Regions from separate parts of the Cytobacillus sp. GQ23 genome, predicted to be linked through region 2. Evidence: predicted binding sites of a transcription regulator. Region 2 holds the regulator's gene; the other holds the start of a gene.
What was found. Region 2 encodes LexA, which represses DNA repair genes until DNA is damaged. Its sites were predicted from a motif close to CGAACATATGTTCG; they were not measured.

Region 1 (7,034 bases), on a different contig from region 2:
GCCTTCAAAAGTCAGTTCTATCCAAGGGGGGAAAGCTATTGAACAGTATCCTGATAAAGAATGCTGAAATTGTTACGATGAATGCAGCCGAAGAAATCATTTTCGGAGATTTATATATTGTAGATGACCGTGTTGCCGAAATTGGACAAAACTTGACGCATCAAGCTGATAAAGTAATTGATGCCAGCGGAAAGACGGTTATTCCAGGATTTATTCAGACACATATTCACCTGTGCCAAACCCTTTTCCGCGGGCAGGCTGATGATTTGGAGCTGCTTGATTGGCTGAAGCAGAAAATCTGGCCGCTTGAGGCTTCCCATGATGAAGAGTCCATCTATTATTCTGCTATGCTGGGCATTGGCGAATTGCTCCAGAGCGGGACAACAACTGTTGTGGATATGGAAACCGTTAATCATACCGAATATGCATTTCAGGCCATTGCAGAAAGCGGCATACGAGCATTAGCCGGAAAGGTCATGATGGATAAAGGTGATGAGGTCCCTGTTCCGTTAAGAGAAAATACCTCCGCATCCATACAGCAAAGCGTGGATCTCCTTGAAAAATGGCATAATCGTGATAACGGGCGAATACAATATGCCTTCTGCCCTCGTTTTGTAGTATCCTGTACCGAAGAATTGCTGACAAATGTCAGGGATCTTTCCGCACAGTATGACGTAAAAGTCCATACTCATGCATCGGAAAATTTCAATGAAATTCTCCTTGTCGAAAAAGAATTGGGCATGCGGAATGTCGTCTACCTGGACAGCATTGGTCTAGCCAATGAAAGGCTGATTCTGGCCCATTGTGTTTGGCTTAATGAGGAAGAAAAAAGAATCATTAAAGAGCGTGGGGTTAAGGTCAGCCATTGTCCAGGATCTAATTTAAAGCTGGCCTCAGGTGTGGCAGAGATTCCTTCATTAATCGATCAGGAGGCTTTTGTCAGCCTGGGTGCTGATGGGGCTCCCTGCAATAACAATCTGGATATGTTTAACGAAATGAGACTGGCTGCCATCATTCAGAAGCCTGTCCACGGACCAACAGCAATGAATGCAAGAACCGTCTTCAGAATGGCAACGATCGGCGGAGCTAAAGCAGTCGGAATGGAACAGGAAATCGGAAGCCTAGAGCCCGGAAAGAAAGCTGACCTTGCTATCCTGAATCTGAATGACTTTCATGTTTATCCGTCATTTGATATCGATACCATCTCAAGAATTGTCTATTCAGCGACTCGTGCAGATGTGGAATCTACCATTGTGAACGGGAAGATTGTGATGGAAAATCGCAAACTGAACACAGTAGATAAAAAAATAGTGTTAAGAGAAGCGAATACAAGCATTAAGAGGCTGCTCAAAAGATTAGAGACAGCTATATATTAATCTTCTAAATGCGGCTGAGGGCAAATCGGCTGCTTTTTTATGGTAAAATAAGTAAGTGGGGGTGTGGTGATTTGAAAGCCGAAATGTTAGATCAATTAAATTTAATTCAGGCATCCGAATTTATAGCAGAAAAGAACGCTTTTCCAGAGAATCATATAGGGTATTTAGGGACCGAAAAAAATGATATCCTTCATAGTTTAAAAGAGTTGAATAGTGATAACGAATCAGCTGCATACATACTTTTTATTTGCCGATACCTCCAACCATGCTGCAGCCAAGTTTGCTTTAAAAAATGGATTCCTTCTGCAATCGGCTCAAACATACATGGAACTGAAAAAAAATTCAGGCTTCGGTTTTAAAAATGTCAGTTTATTGCCGGTTCACCTTCATAGTGACTTTATTCATTTACATGATACTTTGTTTCCTCGTGCATATTATTCAGGAAAAGAGATTATTGAAAGGATCAATGATGATCACAAAGTCTATACATCTGAAGATGAAAATGGATTAGATGGTTATTTATATGCAGAATACAATCGTCAAGAAAAAGAAGGAAGCATTGAATTCATTGGTGTGGATCCTGATAAGCGGATGAAGGGCATTGGACGGAATTTGCTTGAAATGGCGGTTCATGATCTTTTTGTGAATAGTGTAGCCAATAGCATTAAGCTTTGTGTAGAGACAGCAAATGAGAAAGCGCTGTCTATTTATAAAAAAGCAGGCTTTAAAGTTGAGAGATCGCTGAATTTCTTTAAACTAGATATTCGGGTAAAAGAGCAATAAATTAGTGTGCTTTTGTATTTTTAGGTAATATATAAGTAATCAGATAAAATGGAGGGAACAACAAAATGGCTATTGAAAACCCAAGCAGGGACGAAATCGGTGTCCTCTTAAAAAAGGCAAAGAGGATTGCTGTTGTAGGATTAAGCGGAAATCCTGAACGTACATCCTATATGGTATCAGAGGCGATGCAAAAAGCGGGCTATGAAATCATTCCAGTAAATCCTTCTGTTGATGAAGTACTTGGTGTAAAGGCAGTACCGAGTCTTAAAGACATCGAGGGGCATGTAGATATCGTTAATGTCTTCAGGAGATCTGAGTTTCTTCCGGAAATCGCGCAGGAATTTGCCGAAATAGATGCTAATATTTTCTGGGCTCAGCTTGGAGTGGCAAACCAGGAAGCATATGATTTTCTAAAAGAAAAAGGGTACACTGTCATTATGGATCGCTGCATTAAAGTTGAACATGCTCTGACGAAGTAAACTCAGCATGAGGTCTAAATAGATCTCATGTTTTTTATTATTTATAAAATCCATGTAAATAATGGGTTCGTGTAACGGAATTAATCATGATAAATCTTTTAAATCCCAAGATCTTATTTGCCAAAACTAAATAAATAGATAAAATAAAGCATAGACCATCCTAATTTATATGGTAAAATATAAATACAGAACATCTGTTCGCAACCTGTTTTTTTACAAATAAAAATAGGCTGTACTGGTATGTTCAAATGCCGTGATCTTCGGCGGCAAGTGTTTTTGCAGGAAATGAAAGGGGTATGTTCGTGGCAAGAAATCAGGAAGCTTTTGACTACAATGATGATGCCATACAGGTACTCGAAGGGCTTGAAGCTGTTAGAAAACGCCCGGGTATGTACATTGGAAGTACGGATGCAAGGGGTTTGCACCATCTTGTATATGAGATTGTCGATAATGCTGTCGATGAAGCACTGGCAGGATACGGGGATCATATCATTGTTAGAATACATAAAGATAATTCAATTAGTGTACAAGATAAAGGACGCGGAATGCCTACAGGTATGCACAGAATGGGCAAGCCGACTCCAGAAGTCATATTGACTGTCCTTCATGCAGGAGGAAAGTTTGGTCAGGGAGGCTATAAGACAAGCGGCGGGCTTCATGGTGTTGGTGCATCTGTCGTCAACGCCCTATCTGAATGGCTAGTGGTAAAAATTAAACGTGACGGCTTTGTGTATGAACAGCGCTTTGAACTTGGCGGTAAGCCGGTTACTACCCTCGAAAAAACGGGCAAAACAAATCAATCGGGGACTACCATCCACTTTAAGCCGGATCCGTCGATTTTTTCGACAACCACGTATAATTATGAAACTCTATGCGAGCGTCTTCGTGAGTCTGCTTTCCTTCTAAAAGGAATGAAAATAGAAATCATCGATGAGCGTAATGATTTTCATGATGTTTTTCACTATGAAAACGGCATAGAAGCATTTGTTGAATATTTAAATGAAGAAAAGGATGTTCTCCACCCTGTCGTAAGCTTTGAAGGCGAAAGCAATGGGATTGAAGTGGACTTTGCTTTTCAATTTAATGATGGCTACTCGGAAAATGTTCTTTCATTCGTCAACAATGTCCGCACAAAGGACGGCGGTACGCACGAGGCCGGGAGCAAAACTGCGATGACAAGGGCCTTTAATGAATATGCCCGCAAGGTGAATCTGCTGAAAGAAAAAGATAAAAACCTGGATGGAGCGGATCTTCGGGAAGGTTTCACGGCGATCATCTCTGTTCGTGTCCCTGAGGAGCTTCTTCAGTTTGAGGGCCAGACAAAAGGCAAATTGGGGACCAGTGAAGCCCGTTCTGCGGTGGATTCAGTAGTTTCCGAGCATTTGTCTTATTTCCTTGAAGAAAACCCTGAGACAAGCTCACTGTTAATTAAAAAGGCGATAAAGGCTTTCCAGGCACGAGAGGCGGCCCGCAAAGCACGTGAGGAAGCAAGAAGCGGGAAAAAACGGAAAAAATCTGAAGCAATGCTTTCGGGAAAACTGACTCCTGCACAATCACGGAACCCTCAAAGAAATGAATTATATCTGGTTGAGGGGGATTCGGCAGGAGGGTCTGCCAAACAGGGCAGGGACAGGCGTTTTCAAGCTGTACTCCCGCTTAGAGGTAAAGTAATCAACACGGAAAAAGCAAAGCTTGCGGATATTTTTAAAAATGAAGAAATCAATACTATTATCCATGCAGTTGGTGCCGGTGTTGGAGCGGATTTTAATCTGGACGATGTCAACTATGATAAGGTGATCATCATGACAGATGCCGACACTGATGGAGCGCATATTCAGGTGCTCCTGCTAACGTTCTTTTACAGGTATATGAAGCCGCTGCTTGAAGCAGGAAAGGTATTCATTGCGCTGCCTCCTTTGTATAAGGTCAGCAAAGGTTCAGGCAAAAAAGAAATGATCGAATATGCATGGAGTGATGATGACCTGCAGGATACCATAAAAAAAGTGGGAAAAGGCTATATGCTCCAGCGCTACAAAGGACTTGGGGAAATGAACGCCGACCAGCTGTGGGAAACAACGATGGACCCTGAGTCGCGCACATTGATCCGCGTTAAAATTGATGATGCAGCCAGAGCTGAACGCCGGGTGACCACCTTGATGGGCGATAAAGTTGAACCCCGACGCAAATGGATCGAATCAAATGTGGCATTCGGACTTGAAGAAGACGGCAGCATACTTGAAAATGAAAATATTTCAGTACTAGAGGAGGAGGGTGTTGACTCATGAGTTCTGCTGAAAAATTCCGGGACCTTCCTCTTGAGGATGTTTTAGGCGACCGTTTTGGACGCTATAGTAAATATATAATTCAGGATCGTGCCCTGCCTGATGCACGTGATGGGTTAAAGCCCGTTCAAAGACGGATTCTTTATGCCATGCACGTAGAAGGCAACACACATGAGAAGGGTTTTCGAAAGTCCGCAAAAACAGTCGGGAATGTAATCGGCAATTATCATCCGCATGGCGATACTTCCGTTTATGACGCGATGGTGCGGATGAGCCAGGATTGGAAAGTTCGAAACCTTTTAGTTGAAATGCATGGAAACAATGGGAGCATTGATGGAGATCCTCCTGCAGCCATGCGTTATACAGAAGCTCGGCTGTCTCCCCTTTCTTCGGAGTTGCTGAGAGATATTGAGAAAAGAACCGTTGAATTCATTCCAAACTTTGATGATACATCAAATGAGCCAACCGTATTGCCGGCCGTTTATCCGAATTTGCTTGTTAATGGCTCGACAGGCATTTCGGCGGGGTATGCAACGGATATTCCGCCGCATCATTTAAATGAGATTATCGATGGTGTTATATTACGGATGGATAAGCCTGATTGTTCCATAGATGATCTTATGGAGCATATTAAAGGCCCTGACTTCCCTACGGGTGGCATCATTCAGGGAATCGATGGAATAAAGAAAGCTTATGAAACAGGAAGAGGCAAAATTATTGTCCGCGGAAAGGCTGAATTTGAGGATTTGCGCGGAGGGAAAAAGCAGATCGTCATCACTGAGATCCCTTATGAAGTGAATAAAGCAAATCTGGTGAAGAAGATTGATGAGTTCCGCCTTGATCGGAAAGTTGAAGGCATTGCCGAAGTCCGTGATGAAACAGACCGCACCGGACTACGGATTGTGATTGAATTAAAAAAAGATGCCGATCCTGAAGGCGTTCTTCATTATCTCTACAAAAACAGTGATCTGCAGATTCCATATAACTTCAATATGGTTGCCATCCACAATCGCCATCCGAAATTAATGGGACTAAGAGAGCTGCTGGATGCTTATATTGGCCATCGTAAAGAAGTTGTTACACGGAGATCCCAGTTTGAGCTGCAAAAGGCTGAGGCGAGAGAGCATATCGTTGAAGGCCTAATGAAGGCTTTGTCCATATTGGATGAAGTGATTGCGACAATCCGCGCTTCTAAAGATAAACGGGATGCGAAAGATAATCTGATTGCAAAATTTGCGTTCACGGAACCTCAGGCAGAAGCTATCGTTTCCCTGCAGCTTTACCGTTTAACCAATACAGATATCACTGCCTTAAGAGCGGAGGCTGAAGAGCTTGCTAAGCTCATCAGCGAGCTTAAAGCTATTCTGGAGAGCGAGAAGAAACTTCTCTCTGTTATTAAAAAAGAGTTAAGGGATGTCAAAAAGCGCTTTGCGGATGAACGCCGTACCAGAATTGAAGCGGAAATCGAGGAAATCAAGATCAATCTTGAAGTTCTGGTAGCGAGTGAAGATGTAATTGTAACGGTAACGAAGGAAGGCTATGTCAAGCGGACCAGCCAACGATCATTTGCTGCCTCTAACGGACAGGATTTTGGCATGAAGGATTCAGACAGAATTATTGCTCAGCTTGATATGAATACAACTGATGTACTTCTTGTATTTACGAATAAAGGCAACTACCTGTACTGCCCTGTGCATCAGCTGCCTGATATCCGCTGGAAAGATCTCGGGCAGCATATTGCCAATATCATTCCGATTGACCGGAATGAATCGATTGTCCGGGCAATTCCTGTAAAGGATTTTGAGACCAAAGAATATCTTCTGTTCATGACGAAGAACGGCATGGTAAAGAAAACTGAGCTAAAATCATATAAGGCGCAGCGATATTCAAAACCTCTGGTTGCTGTCAATGTAAAGTGCGATGATGAAGTACTTGATGTTTATTTAACTGATGGCACCAAGGAAATTTTCCTTGCGACCCACCAGGGATACGGCCTCTGGTTCCATGAGGAAGAGGTCAGCATAGTAGGGGCAAGGGCTGCCGGCGTTAAAGGAATTAATCTCAAAGATGGCGACTTTGTTACAGGCGCCCAGCTTATAGAGGAAGATAAAGAG
Region 2 (7,034 bases):
TCCTGTGGAACATGGAAGTCTTCTTCAAATGTCCATTTGTAAGCTTCTTTAGTTAATTTCAATTCATCAGCACCAAGAGGAGCGCCGTGAACATCAGATTTTCCTGATTTGTTTGGAGAACCGTAGCCAATGACTGTTTTTACTTCAATCATTGTCGGACGGTTTTCGTCCTGCTTTGCTTCTTCAATAGCTTTTGCTATTTCGTGGAGGTCATTTCCGTCTTCTACGCGGATATACTGCCATCCGTATGATTTAAAGCGCTGTTCAACACTTTCAGAGAAAGATTTATCAAGGTCTCCATCAAGTGAGATATCATTGGAATCATAAAGAACAACCAGCCTGCCAAGCTTCAAGTGTCCAGCAAGGGAAGCAGCTTCAGCCGAAACGCCTTCCATAAGATCTCCGTCACCGCAAATGCTGTATGTATAATGATCAACAACATTGAAGTTGTCTTTATTGTATGTAGCAGCAAGGTGGCGTTCAGCCATTGCCATACCGACAGCCATAGCAATACCTTGTCCTAATGGGCCTGTAGTTGCGTCAACACCAGGAGTATGGCCGTATTCAGGGTGACCGGGAGTCTTGCTTCCCCACTGTCTGAACTCTTTAATATCATCCATGGATACATCATAGCCGGAAAGATGAAGAAGGCTGTATAAAAGCATAGAGCCATGTCCTGCAGAAAGGACAAAACGATCACGGTTGAACCAGTCCGGATTTTTTGGATTGTGGTTCATAAAGCGCGTCCAAAGAGTATAAGCCATTGGAGCAGCTCCCATTGGCATGCCCGGATGGCCGGAATTTGCCTTTTCAATGGCGTCAATTGATAAAGTACGAATGGAACTGATGGATAGTTCATCTGTGTGATTAAACATTCAATACATCCTTTCGAGTAGAAATTCTTCACTCTTATAATATTATCGGGTGTCCCTTATTTTCACAACCAATAGGGTTAGGTAAAGGACAAAAAGCCGGTTTGTTACTATATTGACACAAAAACACCCGGCATATGTAAAAAAAGCGGAGACAGGCAGTAATACCATCTCCTCTATTAAAAGAAGGAATACAGCACAGTGTATCCCTTGCAATTATATTATTAGTGAAGGCGATTTTTATTTTGGAATTCCTTCAGCTTTTTCGGTGTTACATCATTCCCTTTCGGATCAACGATTGTAACGCCTTTCAGCGTGTTTAACATGCCTGAGCGGAAAGTCTCCAAATACTCTTTGCGCAGCGAGGTCTGTTCTTTCGCTTCTGCTTCAGTCAGTCCGGATTCCTTGGCCTTCTTTGCCAATTCATTAATTCGGGCAAGTTTTTGTTTAGGCAGCATTTATTAAAACTCCTTTATATCAAAAGTTTACCTTTGAATAATCTGATGGAAGTTTTTATTATACAGCAGCTTCAGTTATGGAACAATACTGAAACTCAAATGCCATCATACTAAAAATGAGCACTTTTGACAAGAAAAGTGCTCTACTCTGAAAGTGAATCAATATATTCTTTATACCTTCTGTGGACAGTTGCTTTGGAAATATTATAGCCGAATCCCCTTAATGTCGCAGCAATCTCGGCAAATGTTAACTCGTTTTTCCTCAGCCGGATAATTTCCTCTATCGGCACCTCTATTCTTTCCCTGCCGCCACTTGCTCCCTGATTACTTAGGTTTTTCTCGGGCCTGTACCCTTTATCAACAGCCCGCTGCATGCCGCGTCTAATTTTGATGTTATGCAGCTTTCTCTGATACTCCTCTACCATTCCTACTATGCTCAGGACCATCGAATCTGATTCTGAAAGCTCCAGTTTGCCATTATTCGAGATGCTGTATAACTGGACTTCTTCTTTTAAAATACAATGGAGGATCGCAATTTTGGCATTCCCCCTCCCCAGCCTGGTTTCATCCTGGATGAGGACCACCTTTATCTCCTTGTTTTTAATTAAGTCTAAAAGCTCCAATATACCGTCCCTTTCAAGATCGTATCCGCTTGCCTGTTCGCGGATGACCTTGACTACTTCAAAGCCATTTTTTCCCGCCAGGTTCAAAAGCTCTTCTTCCTGCCTAGAAAGGGACGTTTCCTGAGTTTCCTTTGTTGTACTAACTCTGCAGTAAATAATTGCTTTCATAACTTCTCCTTATTCGTTAAGGTCTGAGCTGGCAAGCTCTTTATATGGCTGGTCATCCAGAGCTTTTACTGGAATGACAATTTCATCACCCGGAAAAATCCTTCCTGCCGCTATCCCATTATTTTGTTCAACCCAATTAATAAATTGATCTGTTGACATTGAATGCTCGGCAGAAAAATTTTCAGCAATCTTCCATAATGAATCCCCTTCTGCAACAGTGACTTTCACAAACTTTTCCGTATCAGGTGCTTCTATCTGTATGAGCATTATAAGCGATGCCGCCAAGCTCAAAACGAAGAGAATAATAGCATAAGAATATGATTTCCACAATTTGTTCAGCATAATTAACCACCCTCAAGAGAATATATGTTCGCATTTGATGTTTTTATTATAGACCGAACGTTTGTTTTGTGTCAATAAAAATTCGAACTTATGTTTGTATCATATGGTAATTGATGCTATAATTGAGACAACAAAAACACATACGAGGTGCGTAAAGATGGTGAAACTATCAAAAAGGCAGCAAGATATATTGGAGTTTATTAAAGAAGAAGTTAAGTTGAGAGGATATCCTCCTTCTGTAAGGGAAATTGGGGAAGCAGTCGGCCTGGCTTCAAGCTCAACTGTTCACGGTCATCTCGCCAGGCTTGAAAGCAAAGGGCTGATCCGCAGAGACCCTACTAAACCGCGCGCCATTGAGATTTTAGATATGGACGAAGCTTCAAATATCCCCAAGATCAGTGCAGTCAATGTTCCGATCGTTGGTAAAGTAACCGCAGGGCAGCCGATAACGGCAATTGAAAATGTTGAAGAATATTTTCCGCTTCCGGAAAGAATGGCACCTGCTGACGAGCATGTATTCATGCTTGAAATCATGGGAGAAAGTATGATTGAAGCAGGGATCCTTGATGGAGACTATGTAATCGTAAAACAGCAGAGCACTGCCAATAATGGAGATATCGTAGTTGCCATGACAGAGGAAGACGAAGCAACTGTTAAGAGATTCTTTAAAGAAAAAGACTTTATTCGTCTACAGCCAGAAAACTCCACAATGGAACCGATTATTCTCCGCAATGTTTCTATTCTTGGGAAAGTGATAGGCGTATACCGTCATATGCATTGATAGATTGTTAAAAAGCAGGCACCTCAGCCTGCTTTTTGTTTTTTTCCAATTTCAAGAAGGATATCAGTTCCTATTACCTGGTACTATCAGCAAAACGGTACGAAAGTAACTGATACTTTTCTTTTAGCATAAGGTTACAGTCATGTATGACTAATTTATCATTCAGAAAATTCGGTATTTTTATGCATATTATTTTATATTCATTTTCTATATAATGGTAATACACCGAGAATCAACCTAAGGTCGCTTTTCAAAAAATCTCGACTTTAGGAGTGTGAAGAAAAAATGTTTTTGAACATTACCTTCGCTTTGTTGATTGGTGGGCTGGTTGGTGTCGTTGGACATATTCGGAAAGAAGGCAAAATGGTTAAACCCAGAAGGACAAAAAAATTCATCTATCTGGGGGTCTTTGAAGAGGTAATCATGGGGGCTTTAGCGGCTGTTTTTTTGGTCGTTTCTTCAGATCCTGACTCTGCCTTAAAGGTAGTTCTCCTGGCAGTGATTGCAGGATTTGGAGGAGATGCACTGCTGACATGTCTCGATTTCTTAAAAATAAGACATAAAGAATAGAGAGATGCAGACGATATTTCTAGAAAAACCTCGTTCATCGCTGAGCGGGGTTTTTTATGTGCTCACTTGCGGAATCTTAAGTTCCCTAACTTTCAAAGTCATTTTTGTATGGATAACAATATGAAAAAAGCTTAGACTCTTCATTCAAAAAAGTCACGTTTTCTTGAATGAAGAGCACAGCAAGCTCGGTCAACTGTAAGGTACTCAATAATGTTGAAGGCTATTTATCTGGCCATTGTCGATTCTCTTACTAACAAACTTGGTTCTAGCTGAATTTTCTTTCTCTCAGATAATGGAACTTTCCCTTCAATCTTATCAATTAATATTTCACATGCCTTTCTCCCCATTTCAATAATGGGAGTAGAAATCGTGGTAAGCGGCGGATCTATTATGGACCCTAAGTAAACACCTTCATAGCCGCTTATGGAAATATCATGCGGGATAGAAAGACCTAATTTTTTGACAATCACATAGACAAAGGATGCCGTAATATCATTACAGACAAATAATGCTGTCGGACGATTGGTTTGTTTTAAGCACTCTAATAGCTGCGGATTCTCAGCCATAACTGTTTTGGAATCCGTATGATTATAGTTCGCTAAATTAAAAGGAACGAATAAATGCTCTTCAATAGGCAATCCATTTTCTTTTAAAGCATTTTTATAACCTTGCATTCTATTCACAACTTCTGAGGACGACTCTAAATGCTTATCGAATACAAATGCAATTTTCTTATGCCCCAGTTCAATTAAGTGCTTGGTCATTTTATAGCCGCCGGCAAGGTCATCACAAACCACATGATCAGCCTCTAATTCCTTGAAATACTTTGTATATAATACAAATGGAATGTTTGATTTTTGCAGGCGTTTATACGTCTCCACTTCATTGCAATGAAAAGCAAGAAATCCATCTACCATCATATGCCTGTATTTTTCAATAAGAGACTTCTCTACCTTGCTATCACATTCTGCAGGGCCAATGGAGATTGTATAGCCCCTTTCCATTGCATAGGGAATCGCCCCTTTAAGAAACTGATTTTGGTAATCATCATGTAAATAACCGCCTATTAGAAGGCCGATAATATGTGAACGGCCGCTATTTAGCCCCTGAGCCATACGATTGGGTATATATCCCAATTCAGCAGCTATATCTTTAATTTTATTAGCCGTGCTGGCACTGATCGATTTATCACCTCTAAGGGCTAAGGAAACGGTCATTTTTGACACACCAGCAATTTTTGCAATATCTTCTAATTTTACACGCTTCTTGATGGAACTCCCCTCCGACCATTGATGCCATTTAAGAATAATTGTATTATATCTAGCAATGCTTGACAATTTTATTTGAAGTTAATACCACTTATGTTTTTTAAAAATTCAGAATTTAATTGAGCATAACATATATTTATGGTAAACTAAAATTGTTACTTTACCGTTAAAGTAATCGTTATTTATTTTTTGTTAATCTACTTTACCGGTAAAACCAACGCAGTCATATAAAAAAAGGAGTGGATTGGTTGAAAACTAAATTGAAAGGCGCATCTATAATACTTACTAGTGCAGTTCTATTAGGTACTTCTTTCCTCAATTTTTCTCCGCTGGGTGCCATTGCGAAAGATGAAGGGAAAGTCGGGCAAAGCTACGGAAAAGTGAATCAAAATAATGTTAAATCTGTTCCAAATGCAAAGAAAAAAGATCAAAAGGATACCATTGTAACACCTGAAGAGAGTACTTTTTTTTCAACCGTATCCATCGAAGAGAACTCTTCTTATAACACTCCGAGTGATGGGGATTTATGGCCGGCCGCCTGGTCGGATGACGATATGCTGTATACAGCCAATGGTGATGGAAAGGGATTTGACCTAAATGCTCCATGGTCAGATATTGTGGTGAACCAAATTACAGCAGGACACCCTTCAACCAAAAATATTACCGGCAAAAGACTTTCAAGCGGCGATCAGGTAGGAACTGTCTGGAATGACCCATATGAATACAATCGCAAGCCGACAGGCATGATTTCTGTAGATGGAAATTTATATCTTGCTGTTCAGGATCTGAACAAGGGCGGAGGCTGGCGGGCATTCAATGATGCACCTTCTGCAACAATCCTAAAATCGGCTGATAAGGGAAAAACATGGACTTGGGATAAAGAAAAACCAATGTTTGATGACTATGTTTTCACTACCATCATGTTTTTGGACTATGGAAAAGATAGCGAGAACAATTCGGATGGGTATGTTTATGCGTACGGATTAGATTATAATTGGCGAGATTCATTCATTGACACTGTTGAAGATCCCACCAATCTTTACCTTGCCAGGGTTCCTAAAACAAAAATTCAGGATCGCTCCGCCTGGGAATTTTATGCAGGGGATTTAAACGGAAATCCTAAATGGAAAAAAAATATTAAGCAGAGAAAGCCAGTGCTGCAGGACGAAAGAAGAGTATACAGTAACACCCTTCATGCAACCAACCCTGACAATTCCACCGTTCTATCACAGGGAAGTGTTGTATATAACAAACCATTAAACCGATACATTTATACTTCATGGACAGAATTCACTTTTGAATTCTATGAATCTCCTACCCCTTATGGACCATGGAAGAAATTTTTATCAAAAGACTTTGGTGTCTATCCTTGGTTTAATCATCACCACGGAGGATATGGGGTTGTAATGCCGTCAAAATATATCAGTGATGATGGTACAGAAATGTGGCTGAATTCCAATACCTTTATGGGAGGAGTACAAAAATACAGTTTATCCTTTAGAAAACTTAAAGCTACTCCTTATAAAGCAACTGAACCAGCAAATGAAAGCAGCGATAATAACTTAGCACTTCCGGCTAACTCCAGCAATGTTACACCTGTCTCCAAATACAGTGCACATAATTCGAATCTAAGGTATTTAAATGACGGCAATAAAAATCAATCAGAAGACGATTGGAACGGGGAAAGAAAACAGGAAGACTGGTGGGGCTATACATGGTCACAAGCCTATAACATGAACAAAGTTGTATATACTACAGGTAATATGTTTAATGATGGCGGGTGGTTTAATGATATTAAAGTTCAGGTACGCCAAAATTTCAAATGGGTAGATGTCAACAACCTGCAAGGTGCACCTGCTTACCCAAACAGCAAAGATGCCGGCAAAAACCAAACCTACACCTTTACCTTTGATAAAACTTGGGGAGATGGTGTACGAATTATAGGTGCTCCA

Region 1: parE (DNA topoisomerase IV subunit B) is a predicted target of LexA. The motif match lies at 2,826-2,839, and genes of this name have one in related genera.

Annotation. Positions count from the first base shown of each region.
Region 1 is NZ_JCAXER010000018.1:71,621-78,654, reverse strand. It holds gene AC6CHU_RS16095 (M20 family metallopeptidase) at 1-67, shown strand, start outside; gene AC6CHU_RS16090 (5'-deoxyadenosine deaminase) at 39-1,376, shown strand; gene AC6CHU_RS16085 (GNAT family N-acetyltransferase) at 1,590-2,159, shown strand; gene AC6CHU_RS16080 (CoA-binding protein) at 2,225-2,638, shown strand; gene parE (DNA topoisomerase IV subunit B) at 2,941-4,923, shown strand; gene parC (DNA topoisomerase IV subunit A) at 4,920-7,034, shown strand, end outside.
Region 2 is NZ_JCAXER010000007.1:43,317-50,350, reverse strand. It holds gene tkt (transketolase) at 1-875, opposite strand, end outside; gene AC6CHU_RS07625 (DUF896 domain-containing protein) at 1,097-1,330, opposite strand; gene AC6CHU_RS07620 (YneB family resolvase-like protein) at 1,474-2,121, opposite strand; gene yneA (cell division suppressor protein YneA) at 2,131-2,463, opposite strand; gene lexA (transcriptional repressor LexA) at 2,621-3,244, shown strand; gene AC6CHU_RS07605 (DUF4257 domain-containing protein) at 3,530-3,814, shown strand; gene AC6CHU_RS07600 (LacI family DNA-binding transcriptional regulator) at 4,039-5,151, opposite strand; gene AC6CHU_RS07595 (glycoside hydrolase family 183 protein) at 5,331-7,034, shown strand, end outside.